Regions from separate parts of the Sutcliffiella sp. NPDC057660 genome, predicted to be linked through region 2. Evidence: predicted binding sites of a transcription regulator. Region 2 holds the regulator's gene; the other holds the start of a gene.
The links. Region 2 encodes LexA, which represses DNA repair genes until DNA is damaged. Its sites were predicted from a motif close to CGAACATATGTTCG; they were not measured.
Positions count from the first base shown of each region.

Region 1 (7,057 bases), on a different contig from region 2:
AAGAACTTCACAAAAATAAAATTTTAGGTGGACGAAGAATTATTGATGATGAATTAATTCCTTTTTTAGAAAACGGCAAGTACACAGCGGTAGAGGCTGAATTCCTTTTCTTAGAGCATAACTTAGGGAGCGGTAACTCTGCTCGTTTTATTCAAGGGCCACATACAGGTGGTAGCCCTGTCCCTCCCGGTACCTACATTGTAAAACGTGTACAAACTTCTAGTGGACAATGGATTATTCTCTAAAAAAAATAATAAATTTCCAGGTTACGCTGTCGAGATTTTATCGACAGCGTGTTTTTTCTGTAAATTTCATTTCTTTTCAAATACAAACGTATGGGCTTTGCAAGAGAAAGGGGAATGTGAGTGTGCAAGTATCACTAATTCTTTTTAAAACATGAACAAAATTACCTAGATTCTTAACCACATAAAAAGCTTGTAGAGAAAAACAAGGATCTCTACAAGCTGACAGAGCAATTTGCTGTTTTTTCTTTTTTTTATTATTAGAACCTTTTAGTAAAAGTTATAATTCTTTAATTAATCTTTAAATCCCAATCTCAAATAATACTAACCCTTAAGGTTTAATGCAATTATGGACTCTATAAAAAAATAACAACGATTATTGCAAAAGTAGTTAATAAAGAGGAAATATGTTTCTTCCCTACGAGGAATTTCCATTCTAGAATGGATTGATACAATAGTATAGAAGCAATACCACATACAAATACTAACCTGAGTGTATCGTTATTACTATTATTGATATAAGCAATAATCCAAATACTCAAGAAAATTAATGTTATAAATCCTTTCCCTAAAATATTCATTTTGCTTCCATTTGAGTCCTCTAAGTCCACTCCCCCTAAGGTTAAGCGTTTTCCTATTATTTCATTAATGAAAACTAAAACAACCACAATAAACAATGCCCCTAAGGTCATAAAAATTCCCCCACAATCTATTTTTGTTTAAATATTAACATAATTCTGCCACTAATTGTGTATTTATACTGGATATTACTTGTTTATTGTTCTATTTTATTGCTCTTTGGTGAAAGACCGCAAAAACCGAACCAGTAAGGTTCGGTTTTTCGACTATAAGAGAGGAATCCAAGTTTCGTAAGATGTTTGAGCTCGTCTTACTACTCCTCTTCCTTTAATGAATCGAATTCGTTGTTGGCCACTTACCGTATATTCCACGATAGGAAATGTTACTTATGTTGGTATAATTTTGTATTGGACATAAAAACACATCAAGTTCGAGCATCCCTTTGTATCCGTTATAAACAGGAGTTCTTTAAAGAAATTCTAACTGTGGATGCAAATCCAAAAAAAGGCGTTTGCAAAAGATGTCGGAGTGCTTGCGATATATCCCTTTCTAGCTGAAAGGTAAAGCAAAATAAAATTATGTTTGTTGGGTGAATTAATGCCATGATTGTAAATACTAAGTTGAGCGCTTCGTAGTTCACTCATTTCCGACCGGGCAAAAATAATGTTAGCCGCGTATTTCGTGAAAAACCATATTATTTCAAGTGACTATATCACTTGGTACTACATAAACAGGAACTACTCTAGAAGAAAACAATCTTATAAGTCTCTTAAAGTTTTGTTTTCATGGCTTGTTGTAATTTTGTTATAGCTTCCGTTAGACTTTCAATTCGTTTCTCAAAACGGATAAGAAGGTAAATAGCTATCATAACGGGAAAGCCAAAGTTCCCTAGTATGGTGACAATTTGAGGAATCTCCATTTGTTTTCACCCCCTTAAAGCAGTGAGCTAAAATCGGTTAGCTCACTGCTTTTCTCCTGTCAAACTTCTCCTTATACTCTGTAAACGTAAGAGGGGTTTCAATTTTACCCTTTAGTATAGCTTCAATGACCTTTAATTTTATTTCTTGTTCTAAATCCTCTCTGTTGTTCAGATCAGTATTCATAGTGGACTTCTTTATTTTCGAGTCAACTAGAACGAAGGCTCGCATCAGAATTTTTTCATCGAATTTTTTCACAAATATCCACTCTCCTTGAAGGTTAGAAGTTTATTAGTTGTCTTTGTACTTTTTCTATTGCTCTTTTCTTTGTTTTTGCTATATTTTGAGGGGTTTCACCAAACAAGTGAGCAATATCTACCTGTTTTCTGTTTTCAATTATTATAAGTTGTAAGATTTGCATTTCTTTTAGCGTTAAACTTTTGAAAGCTAGGAGTAGATTGTCATTTTCAATAATATCGAATAAGTTTAAATCCTGATTCATCTCATGAAATTCTTCTTGTTTGTAGGAAAGAAAATCACCCATGGTGCCATCGTTTTCCGAATCATCAATCGTTTTATCCAAAATTGCAGGGTATCTCACCTTTTGTTTTCTCAACCGTTTGTCGAAATCAATAGAATAAAAGTGGGATAGGGTCGTGATGTACTTTACGAGCCTATATAATAAAAAATGCTCAAAAAACAGGTTGTCCAACATTCTTTGGGATTTCTTATCACCTTGAATGATCGCCTTTTCGAGGAGCTCCATATGAGAGGAATCACTTTCGAAGAATCCCTTGACAATGGGTTGAGAAAAAAACTCAACATTCATTTGTTTGTATTCGTCTAAACTAGTATATTTCTTAATAATCACCACTCTCCATTCTTTGGCTGCTACATATTAAAGTGAAAAAAAGCGAAAAAAATAAACCGAAATGCGAACGCTTGTTCTTGTATTTTAACATATTTTAGTCGGTAATTGTTTTCTTTACTCCCAGAATGAAGAAAAAGGCAGGGTGAGTTTTTTCATATTGGTTTATATTTAGTGTTAGTGTTACTTGTTTTAGAGACATTCTAGCCAATATAACAGTAGAGAAAGTGTATTACTGTTCACGTTCCAAATGGGTTACATTCACTAAGTTGTCCTTTTTTGCTTACAATACATATCTGCGTGATATATAAATATATGTTAGGGTTTCTCTTTGCCATTCGCCTAGTGGTATCGTAATGCACAATAGTACATTGATCCAACTTGCGTCAGCGAGGGAATACGTAATCTGTTCCGATTCTCGTATGGATCGGAACGCCATACGCAGGTAGTTAGCAAGAAATATCAGGTTGTATTTCATTCTCTCGGAGCTATAGTACAAATGCTTGATTTTTGTGTTCACTTCACGTAAACGGGCACTCCACCAGGTCAATGAACGAACAATCCCTGTGTATTATCATGAGGGGTAACATCAGGATAATACGGATATACAACGATAGGGTATAGAGCCTTCTCTCAATAGAGTTGTAATCTATTGGGAGGCGTCTAATAAATCTTGGTAGTGCCTCTCTACGACTTGTCTCAAAAGCCTTATCATTGTAAAAGTTTTCGTTATTAAAGCTGCGAAAGGCAAACTTGAAAATTCACATTTTAACAGCGCTACCCCATATAAAAGTAATTTTCGTAATAATTTTTATGGATATCTCACAAAGAATGGTTGATAATGTAAATATGAAAAGGGAAAGAATTCGTTGAATATTCTTTTTTAATGGAGCGTATATGGACATACATTTTAATTTTAATGAGGGTACAAAGCTTATACACCTAAAAAAGGACGATACTTAATGTCTAAATTTTAAAAAAACAATTCATTTTAGATAATATAATTGAAGGCAATGCAAAAAACATGAATATGTGAAATAATATATCGATATTACCAGCATTCGTGTAATCACTGATTGCTGAGATTATTTTGATATTAAAACAACAGAAATATTTTTTGACAATGGTAGAGAATCAGCTAATCTAGAATTGAGCATCTTTTTAAAAAATTTAAAGTTCGAAAAACTAAATAGTGCAAGTTTAACTTAAGTAATCTTTAGGATTATGCAAAGGGAGAATGTTCTGTGATGGATTAATGCATGCACTCTTTTTCTTTTTCCTCTATTAAGTTGCTAATTTTATTAATAAGAGTTATCTTTGGATAGCTTTTTATTTATTAAATTTAAATTACTTTTTGTTAAGAAGTAATATATATATTAAGTTAGAGGAGGGTTCACGTGGTTAACGAAGAAAATGATCCAACGCTTAAAGAGTACTTAACTACAGAAGAAGTAGCAGAAAGATTAAACGTAAAAACGGCAACAATCTATAAATATGTTCGTGAAAAGAAGTTAGTTCCTCTATACGATCACAAATGGCGAATGAGAAGGACAAAGTTATTCCCTAGCGACCAAGTAGAAAAGTTGGAGAAGGCTCTGAAAAAGCCTGGTTTTACTACTGGTGAAGTAGCTGATGCATTAAAAATACATGTAGCCACGGTTAATTCTTTTATAAATGACGGCACTTTAAGTGCCGTAAAGCATCTTTATAAAGGTAGAGAAATTTATTTTATCTCGAAGGAAGAGTTCGAGCGTTTTAAAACGGCATATAGCCATCAAACTGAATCGCGTTTGGACAAGAAGTTTTATTATTTAAAAAACCAAGGATTTCTCTTATTTCAACTTTTTATCAATAAATATACGCACGAGCACGGACGCTTAATGGAAATAACAGAAGAAAAGAGCAAAATAGTTACTGAACATGGTGAGAATATTCCCTTAGACGTTGCGGAGAAGCGTGGTTTTGAGTGTTATCAAAAAATTGAAAATAGAGACTATAGTACAAGAAGAGGTTATGCGAAATTTAGGTTTTCACGTCCGTTTAACATTAAATCTTCCATTTATACAGCAATTGAACTCATTTATGCTGCCGCTGGTCCTCAGAACATTAGGATTGATTTACAAGAGAACTTTATTGAATTAGAGGTAAAGCCTTCTCTTGTAGTAAGTACAGATCAAGAAATTTTAGAGGTATTGAAGAACAATATCTTAGAAGGAAAAGTGTTGGAACAACCCGAAGGAGTATTCCTAGACAGTGATCTAGAACCATTTAATATTTCGATTCCAAGCCAGCTTAAGGACTTCATTAAAACCAAAGCTAAAAAAGAAAATAAATCCATGGAACAAATTGCTGTCGAGGCTTTTGATACTGTTTGGGAATGGCGAAAGCAAAAATAGAGGTAGGTAATGATGTTGTGGAACAATTGAGTATTTTTGAAATGCTTGAACCTAAACCGGATGCAACTCAGGATAACGTAGCTTACTCTCTAAGGTCCGAAGTAACTGTCCTAGAACCCGCTCCTACTTTAGAAGATAAGAATCCTGAAGACTACTTTTACTTAAAATCTTTTGCAAAACAAAGGGGGTACATCTCTTCCATACAAAAGAACAACCGAGCTACCTGTTATACAGTTGAATTTCAAAATGGGATAGGATTTTTTTACTGCAGTGATATACAATTGGTTGAAACAGATGATAACAATAGGAGTTAATGAAAATGAAAAAAAGAGATATGCAGAGCGCATTTTTAAATGAGATCCGGAAAAGTAAAACTGCTATTTCCCTTCATTTAAAAAACGGAAAAACCCTAAAAGGAGAACTAACAAATTATGATACGTTTACCTTGGTTATTAATTATAACTCCAGACAACAAATCATATACAAATCTGAAATAGCCACTATTACTCCCCAGGGACCATTAAAATTTTAAATACTATTTGACTATAAACAAAAAGGTTAGATGCTTGCCTTTCTGTTTTAAGGAAGGAAATATAGTATGGCCAGAAGAAGAAAGAGCAAGGACGACATAATAACAGAATCGCTAATGATGTTGGTGGTTTTAATTACATTTGGAATCTTTTTATTAACCAGTTCATTATTTCTGACAGCTTCTTTTGGGGTAGTATCTGTCTCCGTAATGTTTGTTTTTCTATTTGTATCGGCAAAGCAAAAAAGCAACATCCTAAGTAACTCAGGCATTCAGGAGATCGACCAAATGACCGGTCATACCTGGAAATCTTATACACCCGATTAGGTTATATAGCTAAAGTTACCAAAGGTAGTGGAGACTATGGAGCTGATTTAATATTGCAGCAGGGAAGTAAAAGAATAGTGGTACAAGCAAAACGCTACCGGAAGAAAATCGGGATAAAGGCAGTCCAAGAAGTAAGGGCTTCGATGGATTATTATCATGCGGAAGAAGGTTGGGTTGTATCCAATAGCTATTATACAGATGCTGCTATTGAGCTTGCGAGATATAACCAGATTAAGCTTATTAATAGAAACCAATTAATCAAATTGATCATTTCCTCTAGAGCTACTGCTTCTTAAAATGATTAAATAATTTTTAAAAATTTTACTAAAAAATAGGAATGCCCCATGCTATCACTTGGATACATTGGGGCTTTTCTTGTTGTTTCCAAGTGATAGCAAGATATGCCGTAATATTCGATATTATGTATCCAAAAGTCCTATATGTATTTTGTCGAAATGACTAGCAGAATCGTAGTCTTTATTATGAAAACATTGATATTAATAGATATAAAGATTGTAAGTTTTTAAGACTCTAATTAAAGAAACCTTTAAAAGATTAAATATAATAAAGAAACGTTTAAATAATAGGAGATTAGTCCATACTTCTTACTAATTCGACTTTCGGGAGGGAGAATTGTGTCAGAGGTAAAGGTTAATCGAAAGAAAAAGAGAAAGACTCTTTTTGGTAAATACTTGGAAGAGAATGGTATTAAACAGGTATGGTTAGCAGAGGCGGCCAAAGTAAGCGAGGGGTTAATCAGCCAGCTTGCGAATGATAAAAACCGAATCCCCACCATGCAGACAGCGAGACTAATCATAGGTGTACTGAAGAAGAGGGACAGATACGTGGATCCTAATGACTTCTGGTGATCTAGCACAGTTTTTTGAATAACAAACTATCAGGCTGCATAACATGTATAAATAGCATGTTAGGGAGCGATGATAGAATGTTTATAGATGGGCAGTTAATTAGCAATAATAGTGGAATAATGGTCATTGAAGGATTACTGCTTTCTTCTGAAAATGAGACTTACAAATCTAAAATCACTTTACACGTGCATACTAACCTGATTGAAGTCAAAAACATCACGATTTGGAGCGAGAAAGATAAGACTTTTCAATCCATTAAGGGTATGCTACGTATGGATGTAGAGGATTCCATCAAAGAGGCTGCGTTAGAATGTATTTTGGAATAAATTC
Region 1 covers NZ_JBHVHV010000020.1:26,688-33,744, reverse strand. Annotated here, with positions in the region: gene ACFVAD_RS20390 (hypothetical protein) at 1-245, shown strand, start outside; gene ACFVAD_RS20385 (hypothetical protein) at 599-934, opposite strand; gene ACFVAD_RS20380 (YvrJ family protein) at 1,591-1,740, opposite strand; gene ACFVAD_RS20375 (hypothetical protein) at 1,778-1,996, opposite strand; gene ACFVAD_RS20370 (sigma-70 RNA polymerase sigma factor region 4 domain-containing protein) at 2,019-2,609, opposite strand; gene ACFVAD_RS20365 (helix-turn-helix domain-containing protein) at 4,004-5,002, shown strand; gene ACFVAD_RS20360 (hypothetical protein) at 4,984-5,316, shown strand; gene ACFVAD_RS20355 (RNA chaperone Hfq) at 5,322-5,534, shown strand; gene ACFVAD_RS20350 (hypothetical protein) at 5,601-5,858, shown strand; gene ACFVAD_RS20345 (restriction endonuclease) at 5,834-6,154, shown strand; gene ACFVAD_RS20340 (helix-turn-helix domain-containing protein) at 6,494-6,727, shown strand; gene ACFVAD_RS20335 (hypothetical protein) at 6,805-7,053, shown strand.
Region 1: a site for LexA is predicted at 2,674-2,687, ahead of ACFVAD_RS20370 (sigma-70 RNA polymerase sigma factor region 4 domain-containing protein). Genes of this name have one in related genera too.

Region 2 (7,057 bases):
AACATAAACGCATATTTAAATTCTTTAAAAAACCGAACCAATTTGAACGAAATCTCAAATTGGTTCGGTTTTTACTAGGCTAAAACACTTTTGTCCCATAACAGTTTCCGTTATCTATCGCAATCAATAAAAATGTAAGTTAAAATGCCTATCAATTTGTAATATAAATTGATAGGCATTTATTGTTGATATATAAAGGTTTTATGGGTTTATTTACGTTTAATTGTATCCTAACTTTTCAGTAAAATTGTTTTCAAAAATAAAAATATTTTGAAACTAAACCATATATAACACGTAAAAATAAAAGAGGGGGTATCGCTTTGAAAAAAAATTATGAAAAAAAACATTATTTTATGGTAAGTGCAATCGCTTTGTTGGTTTTATCTCCATTAATAATCTGGTTACTTCCGTACATTCTTCAAAGAGCTACTTTGGATATGATTTCTGTCTGGGTTGTAGAAACACCTAGCATTACCTATTGGTATTTTGGGATAGCCTGGTTGTTTTTAATGATAGGCTCCATTGCATCTTACTTTTTTTACAAACAAAAAATCATTATAGTTATAGGTTCCCTGTTTTTGGCAATTGCTTTTATGTATATTGGGTTAAAACCAATTAATGTTATGAATACTGCTGGGTTCACCTTTATTGATGCTCCTTTCGAAGAAGAAATCAAATACAGTTGGGAGGATGTAGAAAAGGTATACTTAGTTATAGATGAAGAAACAAATGAGCAAAGTTTGGAGTTTCATTATAAAGATAATCAGATTTTCGTAGTTGACAACAACAGGGAAGTTCAAAGTTTGCGTTCGATGCTGTTAGAGTTAGAAAAAACGTATGGCTTCTCATTTACAACAAAAGAATAACAAATTATAAAGCAGAGGAAAATACCATTTCCACTGCTTTTTTAGATGAAAAAAACACCGCATTTTGCGGTGCAATTAAGTGTACAAATTATTGCGTAAATAGAGTTTTTGCGATAGGGAAAAGAACCCGTTATTTGTCCCAGCCTCTTTTTTAGTGGATGTTACGATATACACCAATCACTTTACCAAGAATACTCACGTTACGAACAATAATCGGCTCAAGCGTGGAGTTTTCAGGCTGGAGACGGATATAGTCTTTTTCCTTGAAGAAACGTTTTACAGTTGCTTCATCATCCTCAGTCATCGCAACGACAATATCCCCATTATTGGCAGACTGCTGTTGGCGTACAATGACATAGTCACCATCCAGGATTCCTGCTTCGATCATACTGTCTCCCATAACCTCCAGCATGAATACCTGCTCATCTGGTGCTACATAGCGATCAGGCAGCGGGAAGTAGTCTTCGACGTTCTCGATGGCTGTGATAGGTTGGCCAGCAGTTACTTTACCGATGATTGGAACATTGACTGCAGAAATCCTTGGCGTCATTTCGTCTTCCATATCTCTGATCTCAATGGCTCTAGGCTTGGTAGGGTCACGACGGATAAGCCCTTTGCTTTCCAAGCGGGCAAGATGTCCGTGGACTGTGGAGCTCGAAGCAAGTCCTACCGCTTCGCCTATTTCACGAACGGATGGGGGATAGCCTTTATCCTGTACTTCTTTTTTAATGAAATTCAGGATATCTTGTTGCCTTTTTGATAGTTTCATATTCCGCACCTCTATCATTAATATTATGAATAGTATAGCATGTTCTCATCAAAAATACAAACATAAGTTCGAATAATTGACAGGAATATTTGTTCGCCTGATAATAAGTAATCTAGATATTTATAGGGGTGTTTACGATGAAGGGCATCATCTATTGCCGAGTGAGTACAAAGAAAGAGACACAGGAAACGTCACTGGTAAGACAAAAGGAAGAGCTGCTCATGTTGGCCGGGCAGCACCAAATTGAAATTGTAGAAGTGATAGAAGAGCAGGCGAGCGGTTTCGATCTGGATAGGGAAGGGGTTTTCCGAATCATCGAAATCACGTCCAACCAGGAAATTGATGTCGTCCTCATACAGGATGAAACTCGCTTGGGACGCGGAAATGCCAAGATAGCATTCTTGCATTGGCTGAGAAAGCATAAGGTGAAGATATTCACCATTACAGACAATGGAGAAGTGTCGCTGTCGGATTCAGATTCCATGGTCTTGGATATTGTAGGGATTGTGGAGGAATATCAACGGAAATTACATAACCTCAAAATCAAAAGAGGGATGCAGCGGGCAGTCAGGAATGGATATGATCCATCCAAGAACCTTTCCAACCTCCATGCAAGCCCGGGCCGAGAAAAAATTGATATTCCCGTGGAGGAAATCGCAAGGCTCCGTAACAACAAGCTGACCTTCCATGAGATTGCAGCTACACTAAGAGGGCTTGGGTATGATGTCTCCAAGGCGACTGTCCATAGGCGCTATAAGGAGTATATTGATGAGAAGGACGGCGGTTTGCTTGTAAAAAAAGATTCCCTCTAGTAAGATTAAAGCATGTGTTTACTAGGATGAAAGAAGGGTTTTACATGCTATCAAAAGAAAAAATCGCAAGAATTAATGCATTATCAAAGAAATCCAAAGCAGAAGGTCTTTCAATGGAAGAAGCTGCTGAGCAAAAAAAGCTTCGTGAAGAATATATCAAGACTTTTCGTGCTTCCATGGATAACACGCTGCAATCCGTGACCATTGTAGATCCGGAGGGCAATGATGTTACACCAGAGAAGCTAAAGGAAACAAAAAAGAATTTAAAGCATTAATCGCTTTTTTTCAGAACATTGGAACATACTATTTATGATAAAATATAATTTTTCCAATAAAAAATCAGATAAAAAGAAAGGATGGAATTGATGACACACAATATAGATCAACTTTCCATTAACACAATTCGTACATTATCTATCGATGCAATCGAAAAAGCGAACTCTGGCCACCCTGGTATGCCGATGGGGGCTGCTCCTATGGGCTATTCCCTTTGGACAAAATTCATGAACCATAACCCAAACAATCCCAACTGGTTCAACAGAGACCGTTTTGTATTATCTGCTGGTCATGGCTCCATGCTGTTATACAGCCTATTGCACTTAGGCGGATATGATCTATCCATGGATGACTTGAAGGAGTTCCGTCAATGGGGCAGCAAAACTCCAGGACATCCTGAATTCGGCCACACTGCAGGTGTAGATGCAACGACTGGTCCACTTGGACAGGGTATTGCAATGGGTGTGGGAATGGCAATGGCCGAACGTCATCTTGCAGCAACTTATAATAAAGAAGATATGGAATTGGTCAATCATTTTACATACAGCATTTGTGGAGACGGCGATTTGATGGAAGGTGTCTCTGGTGAGGCAGCATCCCTTGCTTCCCACTTGAAGCTGGGACGTTTTATCGTTCTTTATGATTCCAATGATATCTCTCTTGACGGTGATCTCGACCGTTCCTTCTCTGAAAGCGTAGAACTGCGTTTCAAAGGGTATGGCTGGCAGGTCATCCGTGTTGAGGACGGAAATAACCTGGAAGAGATTGCGGCGGCAGTGGAAGAAGCGAAGAGCGACCTTAATCGACCTACACTGATTGAAGTGAAAACGACTATTGGATTTGGTTCCCCGAATCTTTCCGGTAAGTCTGATGTTCACGGAGCACCACTTGGAGCCGATGAAATGAAGCTAACAAAAGAAGCATACAAATGGACGTTTGAACAAGATTTCCATGTTCCGGAAGAAGTATATGCGCATTTCCGTGAAACGGTAGCTGAAAAAGGGCAACAGGCTGAAGAGGCTTGGAATGAACTATTTGATGCGTACAAAGCGAAATATCCTGAATTGGGTCAGCAGCTTGAAGCGGCAATCAATGGCGAATTGCCTGAAGGCTGGGATTCTGAGATTCCAGTTTATGAAGATGGGAAAAGCTTGGCATCCCGTGCTTCCTCCGGTGAAGTGCTGAATGCAATCGCTAAAAAAGTTCCTTATTTCTTTGGAGGTTCTGCGGACCTTGCAGGCTCCAATAAAACGAATATTAAAAACGAAGCGGACTTCACTCCGGAAGATTACAGCGGACGAAACATCTGGTTCGGAGTACGTGAATTCGGAATGGGTGCGGCGTTAAACGGTATGGCATTGCATGGTGGACTAAAAGTATACGGTGGAACTTTCTTCGTATTCTCCGATTACCTGCGTCCAGCTATTCGCTTGGCTGCACTTCAACAGCTGCCTGTAACATATGTATTTACACATGACAGTATTGCGGTTGGAGAAGATGGGCCTACACATGAGCCGATCGAGCAACTGCCATCCTTGCGTGCTATGCCGAACCTTTCCGTGATTCGCCCGGCAGACGGTAACGAAACTGCGGCTGCTTGGAAAGTGGCATTGGAATCAGAGAAAACACCTACTGCTCTTGTATTGACTCGTCAAAATCTTCCTACGATCAAGGGAACAAGCGAGACGGCATTAGAAGGCGTGAAAAAAGGTGCATACGTGATTTCCAAAGCACAAAAGGAAACTCCGGATGCATTATTACTTGCAACCGGCTCTGAAGTCGGATTGGCTGTAGAAGCTCAAGCTGCACTTCAACAGGAAGGCATCGATGTTTCAGTTGTAAGTATGCCATCATGGGACCGTTTCGAACAGCAATCCAAGGAGTACAAAAACTCCGTATTGCCAAAAGATGTGAAAAAACGTCTTGGAATCGAAATGGCAACTCCACTAGGATGGGAGCGCTACACAGGAGATGAAGGGGATATCCTCGCAATCAACACGTTCGGTGCTTCTGCTCCTGGAGAAAGAATCATGAAGGAATATGGCTTCACTACTGAGAACGTAGTTGCTAGAGTGAAGGCGCTATTGGATAACTAATATATTTGAAAAGAGCCATGCATACGTGCATGGCTCTTTTGTATATTCAGCGGAAAGGCAATGTCACTCTATACGCTATTAGAAAAAATAATTCACGAAAGAAAAATGGAATTTTGGTCTTATAGGTCTTATATGCGGAGGTTTGTGTTGGAGATGATCTAACATCCATTCCGAAGTCCTCGGCTATCATAGTAGTTCGTTTCATATGCAAGGGGTCGCTGACCAAAATAAACGTGTTAAGTTTATTAGCCTCTGCCACTTCCAAAGCATAGAGTAAGTTTTCTTCTGTAATTTTTGAATTTACCTCTATAAGAATATCCCCGGATGCAACCTTTTTACTGTTAGCATACTCTTTTGCTGCTTCCGATTCTGTAAGGCTGTCCTCCCTGCTTTTTCCACCTGTAAAAATTATCTTCTCAACGTACTCATTTTCATACAGCCATATAGCATGGTTCACTCTTTCTCTGAGAACTGGAGAAGGAGTTCCGTTGTAGACGGCAGCCCCAAGTACGATAGCGGCATCCGATTTCTCCAACTCATTCATTTTGCTGAAAGACCATATATTGTATCCGTTATAAAAAACAAAAAGTAAACAAACAATTAATAATAATTTTATTGCTCCTCGTATTTTCATAAAATGTGTCCTTTTATTTGTTATTTACCTAAAATTGTATCATGATAATGGAGTTTATTGTTCAGAATTGATGCTTTCGACAAGTTCCAACAAAAATAGTCAATAGTCGCGCCATCAACAGACAAATCTTTCCTCTATCATTCCTTATAATAATATAAAAGAGGATGTTAGGAGGGTTTTGTTTGCGCCATTATATGATCTATCTCATAGAGGAAGAAATTGCGAAGCATTATGCGGGCAATGAATTGAAATTATTTCAGCTCTTTCAGCAGTATGAACAAGTGGATCAACTTCAAGATGTAGTGAAGCAGCAGGTCGATTACATCACCATCCCCATACCGACCTTCCCCCTCCAGCAGGCATTAGAAACTTCCATGAAACAAATAGAAGGTTACCAGTCGCAATCCTATCAGCACAAAATAGAAAAAAGAGAATCAATAGCTAAATTGTCGATTTTTGAAAAATATTTGAAGCTGTCCTCCTCTGGGTCTTTTGAAGCAGAGGCGATCTTTTTTGAAGTTATTAGAAAACAGGCACCATACTTCCTCGCTATCGATACCAAATCTGGTCGGTTTGGCTGGTTGCAGCCGATAAAACAGAGAAAATATGTCTAGGGTATAGAGAAAATTAGCGGAAAATGTTGTATAATGATAGTTGGTTTAGTACACTACATTGGTAGACATAGTTTAGAGGAGGAAATGTTAGATGCAACCTTGGATTTGGATTTTGCTTATTGTTCTGGCTTTGATTGCTGGAGTTGCACTAGGATTTTTCATCGCTCGTAAGTACATGATGACTTACCTGAAGAAAAACCCGCCGATTAATGAGCAAATGCTTCGCGTGATGATGATGCAAATGGGAATGAAACCATCCCAAAAGAAAATCAACCAAATGATGAAAGCAATGAGCAACCAACAAATGAAATAAACGATAGGGCACTCAGTCAAATGAGTGCTTTTTCTTTTGGCTAATTTAATGAAATAATCTTCCTAAATATTAGAATTTTTGCTAAACTATCTAAGTTGATTACATAGATAAGTAAGAATGTTAACGGGGGAGTACGATGAGTATATTTAAAGATTTATGGTGGTTTTTCAAACTGGAAAAGAAGTCCTATATACCAGGTGTATTCATGCTGGCCCTTGTTGCCCTGTTGGAGCTCGTCCCTCCACGAATCGTCGGTATGACGGTCGATCATATCGCTGAAGGGGAACTGACAAAGGACCTGATTTTGCAGTTGATGCTTATCCTATTAGGGACTGCAATCATTGTATATTTTTTAAGGTACTTATGGAGAATCATGATCTTTGGTCCTTCAGTCAGGTTGGCAAGGTTATTGCGCAACAATTTGTATGAACACTTTACAAAAATGTCACCGAGTTTCTACCAAAGACGAAGAGTGGGAGATCTGATGGCTCACTCCACAAATGACCTGCAGGCAATTCAGCAGACTGCAGGGGCCGGAGTTCTGACATTGGTCGACTCCTTCATGACAGGTGGATTCGTGCTGATTGCCATGGCCACAACCATCAGTTGGAAGCTTACTCTTATCTGTCTGATACCCTTACCTTTCATGGCGATTTCCACTAACTACTACGGAACGC
Region 2 covers NZ_JBHVHV010000005.1:76,605-83,661, reverse strand. Annotated here, with positions in the region: gene ACFVAD_RS06605 (hypothetical protein) at 321-866, shown strand; gene lexA (transcriptional repressor LexA) at 1,018-1,635, opposite strand; gene ACFVAD_RS06595 (YneB family resolvase-like protein) at 1,773-2,447, shown strand; gene ACFVAD_RS06590 (DUF896 domain-containing protein) at 2,492-2,722, shown strand; gene tkt (transketolase) at 2,813-4,819, shown strand; gene ACFVAD_RS06580 (YdcF family protein) at 4,866-5,363, opposite strand; gene sirA (sporulation inhibitor of replication protein SirA) at 5,636-6,067, shown strand; gene ACFVAD_RS06570 (YneF family protein) at 6,159-6,380, shown strand; gene ACFVAD_RS06565 (ABC transporter transmembrane domain-containing protein) at 6,517-7,057, shown strand, end outside.